Regions from separate parts of the Sporosarcina sp. Y1004 genome, predicted to be linked through region 1. Evidence: riboswitches for the same ligand, from Rfam matches in the RefSeq annotation. Region 1 holds a riboswitch; each other region holds the start of a gene.
The links. Region 1 has a riboswitch for S-adenosylmethionine ahead of metA (homoserine O-acetyltransferase MetA). Riboswitches for the same ligand answer to the same signal wherever they lie in the genome.

Region 2: another riboswitch for S-adenosylmethionine. It lies ahead of AC25Y6_RS11715 (YezD family protein); the one in region 1 lies ahead of metA (homoserine O-acetyltransferase MetA).
Region 3: another riboswitch for S-adenosylmethionine. It lies ahead of AC25Y6_RS15595 (TraB/GumN family protein); the one in region 1 lies ahead of metA (homoserine O-acetyltransferase MetA).

What each region holds. Positions count from the first base shown of each region.
Region 1 covers NZ_JBYHFQ010000005.1:87,348-92,049, forward strand. The annotation lists gene AC25Y6_RS05365 (hypothetical protein) at 106-864, opposite strand; gene metA (homoserine O-acetyltransferase MetA) at 925-1,833, opposite strand; SAM riboswitch class I at 2,002-2,108, opposite strand; gene AC25Y6_RS05375 (hypothetical protein) at 2,247-2,426, shown strand; gene AC25Y6_RS05380 (PP2C family serine/threonine-protein phosphatase) at 2,622-3,317, opposite strand; gene AC25Y6_RS05385 (NUDIX domain-containing protein) at 3,314-4,069, opposite strand; gene AC25Y6_RS05390 (hypothetical protein) at 4,212-4,466, opposite strand; gene AC25Y6_RS05395 (SIMPL domain-containing protein) at 4,510-4,702, opposite strand, start outside.
Region 2 covers NZ_JBYHFQ010000015.1:65,430-70,131, reverse strand. The annotation lists gene AC25Y6_RS11725 (hypothetical protein) at 172-549, shown strand; SAM riboswitch class I at 1,134-1,244, shown strand; gene msrA (peptide-methionine (S)-S-oxide reductase MsrA) at 1,344-1,904, shown strand; SAM riboswitch class I at 1,974-2,084, shown strand; gene AC25Y6_RS11715 (YezD family protein) at 2,395-2,565, shown strand; gene AC25Y6_RS11710 (MetQ/NlpA family ABC transporter substrate-binding protein) at 2,680-3,501, shown strand; gene AC25Y6_RS11705 (methionine ABC transporter ATP-binding protein) at 3,507-4,508, shown strand; gene AC25Y6_RS11700 (methionine ABC transporter permease) at 4,498-4,702, shown strand, end outside.
Region 3 covers NZ_JBYHFQ010000026.1:42,747-47,448, reverse strand. The annotation lists gene AC25Y6_RS15605 (ABC transporter substrate-binding protein) at 1-557, shown strand, start outside; gene AC25Y6_RS15600 (ABC transporter ATP-binding protein) at 669-1,460, shown strand; SAM riboswitch class I at 1,549-1,652, shown strand; gene AC25Y6_RS15595 (TraB/GumN family protein) at 2,134-3,303, shown strand; SAM riboswitch class I at 3,443-3,543, shown strand; gene cysC (adenylyl-sulfate kinase) at 3,725-4,324, shown strand; gene AC25Y6_RS15585 (phosphoadenylyl-sulfate reductase) at 4,558-4,702, shown strand, end outside.

The DNA.
Region 1 (4,702 bases):
TTATTAAAAAGAGAGCACATCCAATAGCCATGTGAAATGACTGTTGGAAAGCTCTCTCTGTATCAATTACCATGTTTGGATTCAAATCAAGTGAGCGTGACCTGTTCATTCAGTATTTTCCTCTTTTTCTTCCTGCTTGTGATTCAACATGAAACGTGTCGAATTTTGTTCCTGTCCGCTCAGTACTTTAGGAACGCGCGAAGTTGTCGTATTATAGCTGCCTTCTATTTTTCTTGTTAAAAAGGATGTTCGCTCGTAAAGGGCAGAGCGGAGATTATCCAGTTGTCTTACTACCTTCTCCAACAATCCCTCTTGGTTGTCCAACCTTATGATTACATCCTTTTGAACGTTCTTATGCTGCGAAAATTGGTCAGATAATCGCTGTTGCTGATTCATCTGCTCATTTATTTTAAAGAGTACTTCCTCGTTTGCAGATGTAATTATTTCAATGCGCTTTATAATTTCTTGATTTGATTGACTTATACCCTTTACTTGCACATTACAATCCTGATTCGAATTTCTCAGGTTCCAAAACCTCTCAAGAAGCACTTGATTCTTATCTTCTAATTTCGAAAACGAATTTTGTGCTTCCTTCTCAAAACTTTCACGACGGATATCATTTTCTTTTAATCCCGATAGTTGTTCATGGATTGATATCATTCGATTTGATTGTGCTTTACTTTGTCGTTTCAGTAAGTTCTCCATCATATTAAACCGGCGGTTGGTTGTTTCGGTCGCTTCCTTCTGTTCTTTCATCCATTCCGCTAAAGGGTCTATTTTGAAGTGTTCTTGATTTTGATTTTTAATGTCCTCATTATTTTTAAAGACATTCGGATGCCCTTTTTCATTGATAAACAACCCCACACTTTTTCCCCCTTTGTCGTATTATCTTATGCACTATACGATAAAAAGGTCATTAAACAGTTATTCCCACACATAAGGCGTTTCTTGATAGACATAATAATTAAGCCAATTTGAGAAAAGCAAATGAGTATGTGAGCGCCATGTGTTCAAAGGTTCTTTAGTGGGATCATCATTCGGAAAATAGTTTTGTGGTATCTCAATGTCTACCCCTCTTTTAAGGTCACGTGCATATTCCTCCGCAAGTGTATCCGCGTCATATTCCAAATGACCTGTAACCATAATATGTTTGTTGTCTTTGGAAAGGACTATGAAAGCTCCTGCATCTTCAGACTTGGCGAGTAGAAGTAAACGAGGATCATTTTCAATTTCTTCTATTGAGACAGACGTATAACGTGAATGCGGCGCTCTGAATTCATCATTAAAGCCTCGTGAAAGATTGATGGTAGGATCGGATAAACGATGTGTAAAAACGCCTGAGCATTTTTTCGGCAATTCAAATTTTCCAATTCCATAATGATGATAAAGAGCTGCTTGAGCACCCCAACAAATATGTAAAACTGATGTTACATTTAATTTTGACCATTCCATAATTGCCATTAATTCTTTCCAGTAGTTAACATCTTCAAATTCCAAATGCTCAATAGGTGCACCGGTAATGATCAAGCCATCGAAACGGCGATGTTTCACTTGTTCAAATGTCGCATAGTATGCATCTAGATGTGTTTTACTAACATTTTTCGAATCATGTGTTGCTGTATTCAAAAATGTAACATTTACTTGCAACGGTGTATTTCCCAGCAATCGTAGTAGCTGTAACTCAGTTCTTTCTTTCTCAGGCATTAAATTTAGAATTGCAATAGTCATAGGACGTATATCTTGAGATGTTGCACGATCTTCATCCATCACGAATATTTTTTCCTTCTTCAATAGTTCTACTGCCGGTAATTGTTTCGGTATATTGATTGGCATTTGTCGTATCCCCTTTTCGATTTTATATGTATGATTTTTTAAATAGCGGTAGGCTCCTGCAACTCGATGCAATTCATCTTGAAAACCTTATAACTTCCTACCTTTTTAAAATATAAAAAACCCTTTTTTCTGTATGATAAGAAAAGAGGGTTCTTTTTAGGCTCTAAGCTCTTATCTCTCAAGAATTGATCTTGTTGGAGGTAGCACCTTCCTGACTAGGTCAGAGGTTGCTGAAGCTTCACAGGGCCAATTCCCTCTACTTCTCTTGATAAGAATATTTAATTAACTTCCATTATACTACTTAACTTACTATTGTAAAAGGTCTTTTTCTATTGCAAAAATTTTCATCGGATAAATCCCTCTTATAAAGCCACCTTAACAAAGTACTTATTGAAATGAAAGGAGCTGTTACAATGGGGAGAGATGACAACAAAACTGGCGGGAACAATGCGCGTTCGTTACCGCAGACACCGAAAAACCAAAAAATTAAACCTGGTGACATGAGTGAAGAAATTGCTCGCGAGTTTGCTGAACTGAGTTCCCTGAAACCAAAGCGAGAACGTATGAATCCAAATGCAAGAAAAAGAAAATGAGTAAGTAAAACGATGAACCCTCGCGCCAGCGTCATGCTGACGCGGGAGTTTATTTATACTCAGTCTGCGTTCTGCGCTTGCTTTAAATCTTCCTTTATCCCCTATAATCGCTCGGGATGCTGCCTTCCTTTTCTACTTCCACATTCCATGCAACAATTGTTGTACTGTCTCGTACATTTTGTCTCTCAATTTCCGTTAACAACTGTGAAATACCTTCATCGAGTTTTTTTCATTCAGCTCAGCAACAAGATTTGATGGATTCGAAAAAGGTTCACCTGGGCATTCCACCAAACCGTCAGTCGTCAAAAAAATAAGGTTGTTACCTTTTCTCAATTCTCTTGTTCCTGAAGTGTAGCATGGTACTGCTTGCTCAAACGTATTCACCTGACCAATCCACTCGAAGAATTGCCTTTGGTTGAGTTGAAATTGGTTCAGCGCAATCAGATCCGGATGTAATACGTATACTAGGCAATCTCCAACGGAAAACCACCATACATAATTAGCTTTCCTCACTACGATAAGACAAGCCGTTTCTCCTGTGACACACCTGCATTTGTCCAAAAACTTCTTGGATTGAAAAATCTCAAGGAGCTTTACTTCCAAATATTTAAAATCAAGAAAACCCTTTATGTTTATAATCTCTACAAAATCACTTTTAAACTGTTCAAGTGTATCAATGACAAGTTTCGCACTTTCGGCACTTTTATGTGCATCCAAAATAGCCGCGAATTCCCAATCCTCATTTTGCCAAATAACAAAGCCATCCTCGTTCTTGGTTTGTCCCGCTGAAGAATTGCCTCCAAAACGACCAACTGCCATCCGATTAACCCACCGAACATCCCGTTCATCGATAAAGTCCTTTTCACTTCCAACCCAAGAGTGATTATTCATGAACGCTCGACCAATCGATATGGCCTCACTTCATAACCCTCATAGGCAATCGTCTCTTTATTCAAGGCATCCTTCACTCTAGAAACGAATTGCGGGCGTTTTATCCAGTCTTCTACTTGTTCTTTATCAAAGTCAACAAATTGTACGTCAATCGTTTCAGGAGGCTGTGCAGCCGGCACACCAGTAATGACTCTCCCACGGAAAACTATAGAGATGATACCCGCCGTGATATTTTGATAAACGCCGACCATGTCACCGATTTCAGCGTAGATGCCTGTTTCTTCTAGCACTTCCCGTTTAACCGCTTCTTTTAACGTTTCACCTGGCTCAACTCGTCCACCCGGCATTTCATATGTATCATTTCGGTGATTGTTCCGTACAAGCAATACCTGTCCTTCCTCATTTACAATGTAACCACTAACAGCAACAATCTGTTTAGATTGCCCATAATCCCCTGTCGAAGTGAAAAACTCTTCATTTGATGAGGTATATAACGAACCGAATGTTTTTCGATGTCTTTGCGCTTGTGTATGCATTTCAGAAGCTCGGATGGCGGCATCCACCGTTTCATAATGTGCTCTGCTATCGTATGACCATAATGCCATAATCTCCGTCAGTTCTTCATCAACCCACCGTCCAACCAGCTGCGCCCCATGCGTCAGCTGATTCGGAAGCAAATAGGTGTGGAAAAACTGTGTAAACGTTTCGTACATCGGCGGTTCTATCTTGTACGTTTTTCTGCGATACAGCATATAATGATTCTCCCTTAAACAAATACATATTTAACGAGCATTTTTCAATAACCGAATTAGACCCAATGTGAAAACAGAAAAGAGTATTAAAGTGAATTTAGGGTCAATGATAGGTCTAAACTTAACTTTTTCCGAATCTATTTCATAGACACCTAGAGGTCGGATGGCAATACGCCCCCCCACCTCCTTCTCCTTGGCCTACCGAAGAGTTTCCAGTTTCTTCTGAATAACCCCCTCCTCCGCCAACGATATAATTGATTTTTGCTACAGGAAGAACTTTTTTGTTTTTAAATTCAACCGGTTCACCGAAAACCAACGATACGTCCCGCTGCCGTCTAAATTTTTCAAATATCCTTCCAACTGGTGATTGGTATACAGCAGTTTTTTCAGCGTCCATTTCTCTTACTCTCTTAATTTTTCATCATTACTGGGATTCCGTTTTAATATTGAAATTCAACTCTTACAGTAGCGTTAATCGTGATTTGTCCTTGTTCAATCGGAGTTGCCACTGCCATTTCCTTCGCTGAAAAAGAACGATATAAGATGGGTTCTGCTTTTAATTCTTCTACAATTTTAATTGGCTGAGGGTCAAGTTGCAGCTGCATTGTCGCAGCAATGGTTTGCGCTTTAACG
Region 2 (4,702 bases), on a different contig from region 1:
GTTAGAAATCTGGAAATATAAATCCATACCTGCAATATAAATCTTTGTTTCTATAGTAAATTCACAGATTATCGACAGTGATTTTAAATTTATAACGCAACATACGAATTGGAAAAGTAAGAAAAGTGTTACAGATTTTGTATGCGGAGAAGTAATGGAGGTCTCGAATAAATGAAGAAAATAATGCTAAATATAAGAGAAGTATTGAAACAGTCCGCTTCGGAAATAAAGGCGAACTGGAAGTTAAGTCAGCAGGTACAAGGTAAAAGGAAAAAGATGACCATGTATGTATTGGTTTATATGAATATCGTTTTTTTGCTTCTCTACGCAAGCCTTTGTTCTGGTTCTATTCTTTATATTCTGTTTGGAATCATAGGCGGCGCAATCCTAGGAATTACGGAAAGTCCATATTGGTTCTTATTATTCCTACTGCCAATAGCCGCGCTGCCCTTTTTGTATTTCGTACATACCTTGTGGAAATCTCACTATCCCGACTTTAAAAAGGATTATTTAACAAAACATTCGATTCAAGTGCCTACAGAGGAATGAATTTTTCGAAGGTGGCCTTTTTGGTAGCCTACGGATTATATTCCTACACACGCCCATCTCTAAGTGGTTGACCGTCAATAAAACGGGGGGGAGACTGCCCGTATATCGATAGAGACCGCCCAAATCCGCCGGTAGACCGCTCAAATCTGGTTTGCGACCGCCCGAAGCCGCCGGTAGACTGCTCGAATCTGTTTAGCGACCGCCCGAACCCGGCGGAGGACCGCCCAAATATTGTTTTCAACCACCGATATCTACACCCCACAAAACCGACTCACTAACAGTCACTAAGTCACACAAAACGCTATCCAGAAAAACCGTTAAGAAGTAACAAAGAAACCCAACCAAATTTAAATCGGTTAATAATTAATAATCCTTAAGTACCAATAGCACCAATTCCACTCACTTACTCACCTATTTAAAAGTATTAACAATGCTGCTTACCTCTAGTTCTTTTATCACATGATATTAAACATTCAAACATCGTATATCTTACTCAATATAGTAAAAAATCACAAAATTATATTTTCAGACATTGACTTATCTAAATGGATAGACTAGTATGAATATCAATTACATAGCTAAAACTCTTATAAAGAGAGGCGGAGGGATTGACCCTGTGAAGCCTCGGCAACCATTGAACAGTGTTCAAACGGTGCCAATTTCAACAGATTTATTATGAATCTGACAGATGAGAGGTTTTGCACGCGATATTTGTCATGCGGCGACCTCTTCTTATAGGAAGGGGTCGTTTTTATATGACAGGGGCGTTTATTATAACGAAAAGGGGGATTATGATGACTGAGAAAAAAGTTGAATTGGCAACATTTGCGGGTGGGTGTTTTTGGTGTATGGTGCAGCCGTTTGATACGCAACCCGGTATTGAAAAAGTAGTTTCCGGTTATATTGGAGGCGTCACTGAAAATCCGACGTACGAGGAAGTGCGTGCGGGGGTTACGGGACATACGGAAGCGGTGCAAATCACATACGATCCGACAGTCTTTTCATACGAAAAATTAGTAGACCTCTATTGGCAGCAAATTGACCCGACGGATGCAGATGGTCAGTTTGGCAGTCGGGGAACTTCTTACCGCACGGAGATCATCTATCATAATGAGGAACAGAGACAAGTTGCGGAACGCTCAAAAGAAGCATTAATCCAAAGTGGACGCTTTGAAAAACCAATTGTCACAGAAATCGTTGAAGCAACTATCTTTTATCCAGCTGAGGACTATCATCAAGACTATTATCAAAAGAACCCAGAAAAATATAAAGTCTTCAAAGAAGAGTCGGGAAGAGCGCCCTTCATTCGCGAGAATTGGAATGAAAAATTGGTAGAGGCGTCACTTAAAAAGTAAATAGTTTTAAAGTATAGTTGACACATCGGAATAGATGGATTATTATGAATATCAATTACATAAACAAAACTCTTATAAAGAGAGGCAGAGGGACTGGCCCTTTGACGCCTCAGCAACCATTGAATTCATTCAAACGGTGCCAATTCCAGCAGATGTCGTTCGTCATCTGACAGATGAGAGGTTTTGCCTACAAACTACGTGTTTCGGCGACCTCTTAGTTCACAAGAGGCCGCTTTTTTATCTTTTTTCAGCAGAAGACTCTCACCTCTATAGGTGGGAGATGAATGTGGTTTTGTTATCCTGTTCAATGGGTGTCCAACCGCCCGCTGAACAAAGATAAAGCCTCCGGCGGATGTCACAGATTTTGAAAGGAGTTAATCGAGCAAGCTCGATTCAAAATCTGGACGCAATTACGCCGAGGCGTAATTGATTGCCAATCATCAGATTAGACGTTGTGACTTTCACTCAGTAAAAAAAAGGAGGATGCGCAATGGTTTTGAAAGTGAATGAGGATGTAGTTAAAATCGATGCGATTACGCAGGCGCTGAAAGGTTTGGATTTTGGAGAGGTACACATTACCATCCATGAAGGACAAATCGTTCAAATCGATCGAACTGAGAAAAAACGGTTCCCAGTACTGAAAACTGAAAATAAGAAGTGAAGCTGACCGGACAACCGGAGGCCTCTTGACTTTCACGATATTGTTCAAAGACAATATTGCGAATTGCTGGAGGCCTTTTTTGTATATAAATTAGAAATTTAGGGGGAATAGAAGATGAAAAAAGTGTTTAGAAATTTATTGCTTATTGCAATTAGTGTACTGGTATTGGCGGGGTGCGGGTCTGCATCTGCAGATGATGAAAAGAAGATTAAGATCGGCGCAACAGCGGGTCCTTATAGTGATCAATTGAAGGAAGGGATTATTCCTATACTTGAAAAAGACGGCTTCGAGGTTGAGATTGTCGAGTTCAATGATTATATCCAGCCGAACAATGCGCTAAATGAAGGAAATATCGACGCGAACTTATTCCAAAATAGAAACTATTTAGTGAATTTCAATGAATCCCATGACATGGACCTCGTTCCTGCATATGGCGTTCCGACTGCTCCAATTGCACTTTATTCGGACCAACATACAGCTCTTGAGGATGTAAAAGAAGGCATGACGGTGACGTTGCCAAACGACCCAACAAACCTGGCAAGATCTTTGAACATGATGGAAGACTACGGCTGGATCACAATCTCTGAGGATGTTAATCCGATAACAGCTTCCGAAAAAGACGTGGAAAACAATAAATACAACTTGAAAATCCAACCACTGGATGCGGCGCAAACACCTAGGTCACTCGGTGATGCTGACTTCGCATTCGTCAATGGGAACTTCGCTCTGGCATCAGGTTTGAAATTAACAGAAGCGGTCGATGTGGAGAAAACATCTGAAGATTACTTGATTTACTTGACGATACGAAAAGAAGACGAAGATAAGCCGTTTGCCAAAGCATTGAAGGCAGCGTATCATTCCGACGAATTCTATGAATACACGAAAGAAAATGCAGCGGGTTATGTGCTACCACCTTATCAAGCAGAAAAGGAGTGACTTAAATGATTGAAATCGTCAATGTGACAAAACAATATAAAGACGTGAAAGCCGTTGAAGATGTCACCCTGACCATTCAGCAAGGTGAAATCTTCGGAATTATCGGCTACAGTGGCGCCGGAAAAAGTACATTGTTGCGCTGCTTGAACATGTTGGAAGCACCGACGGCGGGGCAAATCTTCATCGACGGAAAAGAAATGACTTCATTGACGAAGAGAGAGATTAAGAAAGAACGTGTGAAGATTGGCATGATCTTTCAACATTTCCATTTGATCAGCTCGAAAACGGTCGCAGATAATGTCGCATTTTCATTGAAAGCTGCGGGCAAAAGCAAGAGTGAAATCAAGAAACGCGTCGCTGAATTACTTGACATGGTCGGCTTGTCGGATCGTGCGGGACATTATCCAGCTCAATTATCGGGTGGACAAAAACAACGTGTCGGCATTGCACGTGCACTGGCAAATGAACCGAAAGTGTTGCTATGTGATGAAGCAACCTCGGCGCTTGACCCGACAACGACAGCGTCCATCTTAGAATTGCTTCAGGAAATCAATCAGACATTAGGCATTACAATTGTCTTGATCACGCACGAAATGGCAGTCGTACAACAGATTTGTCACCGCATCGCAGTAATGGAAAACGGGAAAGTCGTTGAAGCAGGTGACGTCTATGACTTGTTCGCGAATCCAGCAACGGCTTTAACAAAGCAATTTGTGCAAACGGTCCATTCTTTAACATTGCCAGATCGCTTGCTAACGGGCCGAAAAGGGTCAATCGTCCAAATCGTGTTCCGCGGGGAATCTGCTGAAGAAGGCGTCATTGCAGAAACGTTGAAGAAATACAACGTCGCCATCAATATTCTTCACGGTCAGATAACGTACATACAGGACCGTCCGCTTGGAACGCTCATCATTGAAATTGATGGAGAAAAAACAGAATTACAGAATGCAATCGACTATATTACAACACGGACAAACCAATTGGAGGTGCTCGCAAATGCCGCCTGATATTATTACTGATTTCGGAAATGCTTTTCTTGAAACGTCTTGGATGATGGGGATTGCCGTCGCATTTGCAATCGTCATCGGTGTTCCTTTAGGCGTTGGTCTATTTGTAACAAGTGAAGGGATGTTCTGGCAAAACCGAGTCCTACAGAGTGTCGCAGGGACAATCGTCAATGTTATTCGATCGATTCCCTTCA
Region 3 (4,702 bases), on a different contig from region 1:
CTCAATCCCAATTATTAAATATGAAAAAGAAAAATCCTGACTATGCAATTATTCAGGAAACATGGGGAGCAACAGCAACAATCTTAAGAGATGCTAAAACACTTGATATTGAAACACAATTCATCGGTTTAAACTGGGCTTCTGGTGAAGGCGTTATAGCTATTGTAGGTGAAGAAATTGCTGAAGGATATATCGGAATCCTATCACATGCACTGCCTTATGAAGACCTACCAGGTATGGCTGATGTGAAAGAGTATTTGGAAGCTGAAGGCAAGACGCTTGAGGATATTAATCAGAAGTTCATTCAAGGATGGACGACTGCGAAAATATTAGTAGCTGGGATTGAAGAGGCTGCAAAAGTACATCCAGATGGTGATCTTACAGGGGAGGAGATCCGTACAGGTATTGAATCTATTAAGGATTTAGACCTCGGTGGATTGGGTGCTCCGGTCAGTTTTAGCGCAGAAAGTCATATGGGTACTGAGCAGACACGTCTAGGTATCGTAAAAGACGGACAATGGGAACCGTTGACTGATTACTTTAGCTACAACGATTAATTTAAAATGGACAACCCATACTAAACCAGTGCATCCAGAAACAAGAATGGGAATAGTAATTGATATTCATATGCTTACCTTTTTGTTTTCTTTGGTGGAAGGAGGAAATAAATGCTCCATGTCAAAAATATTGAAGCAGTTTACTCGAAAAATATTCTTGCATTGAAAGGGATGTCACTTCATGTTCCTGAAGGTAATATAATTGCCTTACTGGGCAGCAACGGAGCAGGTAAGTCGACAACTTTAAAAGCGATTTCAGGTTTGCTTTCCGGTGATGGAGGACAAATAACTGATGGAACTATCGAATTTGAAGGTGAAAAAATAAACGATATCACACCTGACGTAATTGTTAGAAAGGGAATATTCCTATGCATGGAGGGAAGACGTGTATTTAAAGATCTAACTGTTGAAGAAAATTTAATGGCTGGAGCTTATACACGGAAGGATCGTTCTAATATCAAGTCTGATATAGAAAAGATTTACACTTATTTTGCAAAACTTAAAGCTCTTCAAAACCAAAAAGCGGGATTCCTGTCTGGTGGGGAGCAGCAAATGCTTGCAATTGGCAGAGGCATTATGGCAAAACCAAAGCTATTATTACTGGATGAACCTTCATTAGGGATTGCACCGCTGCTCGTTAAAGAGATTTTTCAAAATATTAAACAAATCAATCAAGAAGAGGGCACATCTATATTAGTTGTTGAGCAGAATGCCAATGTTGCACTGTCAATTTCTGACTATGGCTATATTATGGAAAGTGGGCGGGTTGTAATGCAAGGCGATGCAAACTACCTATTATCAAACGAAGAAGTACGTGAACATTATTTAGGTATGGGAAAAGAAGGAGAAAAGAATTATAAAGAAAATAAAGTTTATAGAAAACGCCAAAGGGTAGTGTGGTAACGGTCATAATAATCGCTAGTAATTGAATTGTGAAAAACGCTCTCTGGAGTATTGAACAGATAAATTGAAATTACTAACAACTTCATATTTTGCATCTAGAGAAGCTCAGGAACTGGCTGATGGCGCATCAGCAACCTCAGTCTGACTGAAAGGTGCTAAATCCAGTAAGAGTGAAATCTTGAGATATTAGAGTAACAGTTGATGATTGCTTAACCCTCTTTTCTATTTTGAAAAGAGGTTTTTTTCTATTCAGATTTACGAATGATAAAGATGGAACGTCAAGAGGAGTGGTTAAAGAAGTTGTACGAGAAAGAGATAAAAATTAATAATAACGTCAAATCAAATTGAAGAACAAGTTTCTGTCTTGGTTCCGGAATTGATCGGAGAAGTGTTAACTGTGACGTAGAATATCGTGAATGAAGGAACAACCCAAGTAAGCTTTCTATATCCTAAAGATCAAGGAACGCAAAAGTTTTTAAAGCAAGTCTAGCCAAAGGATTTCACATATTCTATCTAACGATTTTTCCTTGGTGGAATGACTCATATTTAATTAATAATGAAATATAATTGAATTTTGTTTCAAACTGATTCATTATTAATATTAGACCGTCTTTTGGTGATCACTAGATTGAGGTTACTAATAAGAAATTAGTTCTACAAAGGATGTTTGTTCATGCAAGAAGACAATATTACGAGAATAAATTTAGATGGAAAAGAATTAATTCTTATTGGAACAGCCCACGTTTCAAAGCAAAGTGCAGATCAGGTAAAAGAAGTAATCGACAGAGAGAGACCTGATTCGGTTTGTATTGAATTGGATGAACAACGTTATCAATCTATCATGGAAGGAAGCAAGTGGAAGGAGACAGATATTTTTAAGGTAATAAAAGAAAAGAAAGCATCTTTACTTTTAATGAATCTGGCAATTTCCTCCTTTCAAAACCGTTTAGCAAAACAATTTAATATAAAGCCTGGGCAGGAAATGATTCAGGGGATTGAATCGGCAAATGAAGTTGGTGCAGAACTTGTGCTCGCCGATCGTAATATTCAAATAACGTTCTCCAGAATTTGGGGTAATATCGGTTTTATGGGGAAAAGCCAACTTCTCACGTCGGTCGTATATAGTATATTCAGCAAAGAAAGCATTTCAGAAGAAGACCTAGAAAAAATGAAATCAAAGGACACTTTAAATGCGGTATTAAACGATTTCACAGAAACTTTTCCGAAACTAAAGGAGCCTTTAATTGATGAACGTGATCAGTATTTAGCACAGAAAATTAAAGATGCACCGGGGAAAAAAGTAGTGGCTGTTTTAGGGGCGGCACATATTCCAGGGATTACCAAGGAAATTCATAATGAGCATGATTTACAAGCATTATCGCAAACGCCCGTCAAATCAAAACTACCTAAAATTATTGGGTGGGCAATTCCAGTGCTCCTTCTTTCTATAATTGCATATACTTTTATTTCAAATCCTTCCGCGGGTTTTGACCAAGCGCTAAGTTGGATATTGTGGACGGGTAGTCTTTCGGCAATTGGTGCGGCTGCGGCACTGGGACATCCACTAGCCATTTTGGCTGCCTTTGTTTCGGCTCCAATAACAACCCTACATCCTTTGATTGCAGCGGGGTGGGTATCCGGAATTGTTCAGGCATTTTTCCGTAGACCAAGCGTTGGCGATTTCGAAAGATTATCTGAAGATGTATTTTCGATTAAAGGTTTTTGGGCAAATAGGGTAACACGAGTCTTATTAGTTGTCGTCCTCACAAACCTAGGAGGTACATTAGGTACCTTTATAGGTGGGGCTGATGTCATACGTGTATTCTTTGAGAACTTTAAATGAAAAATAGATAGCTTTTTTGTTATCGACACAAGAAGGATATTTAAAACCAATTAAACCAATAGACTTTAATTTATTATCTGATAAGTCATTGACAATGTCTTTTTCATAATGTAATATTGGTCTCAACTTAATAGTTCATATCTTATCTAGAGAGGTTGAGGGACTGGCCCAATGAAACCTCGGCAACAGACTGTTTAGTACTGTGCCAATTCCATTAAACGAAAGTTTAGAAGATAAGAAGAGAAATTTTTTGTTCGATTAATTAACCTCTTCTTGCACTATTAAGAAGTGGTTTTTTATTTTCTACGTAATAGAATACATGCTAATTAGACAACTAAAGGCATCTTTTAATCGATTATTTGTATCGGTTTAAAAGTTGTCTTTTTTTGTAAACTAAATAGAGAAAATGGGGGAGAGAATAATGACAGAATCTACAAATATCGTTTGGCACGAATCAGAGGTAACAAAAGACAATCGCCAAGAAGCTAAGGGGCATAAAAGTGCAATTCTATGGTTTACAGGACTTTCAGGATCAGGAAAGTCGACGATTTCAGTAGCGTTAGAAACAGCGTTACATAAAAAAGGTATTCATACCTATCGGTTGGATGGAGATAATGTCCGGCATGGTTTAAATAAGAATTTAGGGTTTAGTCCAGATGACCGAACGGAAAATATTCGTAGAATCGGTGAAGTCTCAAAACTAATGATTGATGCAGGATTGTTCACGTTAACAGCGTTCATTTCTCCATACAAGGAAGATCGGGATCAAGTGCGCGACCTCGTCGAACCAAATGAATTTATCGAGGTTTACGTGAAGGCTAGTTTAGAAACATGTGAAGAACGCGATACAAAGGGACTCTACAAGAAAGCCAGATTGGGAGAGTTGAAAAATTTCACAGGAATCGATGCTCCTTATGACGTACCTGTTGACCCAGAAATCACTATTGATACAAATAAGCTAAGCGTTGAAGAATCCGTTAAAGTCATCGTAAATTATTTAAACGAAAATAAATATATCTGAAAAAACCAATAGACATGTAACTTCTTGGTGTTGTAGGAATAGAATACCTTTAAACCGACTTGACAGATAGGATTAATAAAGATATTGTTAATTTCAATCATAAGTAGAACGGGAATTCTAACTGAATGTAAAATTCCGAACATATGAACAATAGATGGCTTTAACCATTGAATGGTTAACTTCGTCTTAAAAAGAGAAGTTACATCATTAATTTTATGAGGGGAGAAGTTTCTATGGTGAAACTAACGTATGACACATGGTTTAAGCCTACTGAAACGTTTAACATTGACGACGAGTCAAAGGGTGCTTTAAATGTTTTGAGATGGGCTTATGACGAATATGATGCTGATCTTGTATATGCATGTAGCTTTGGTGTAG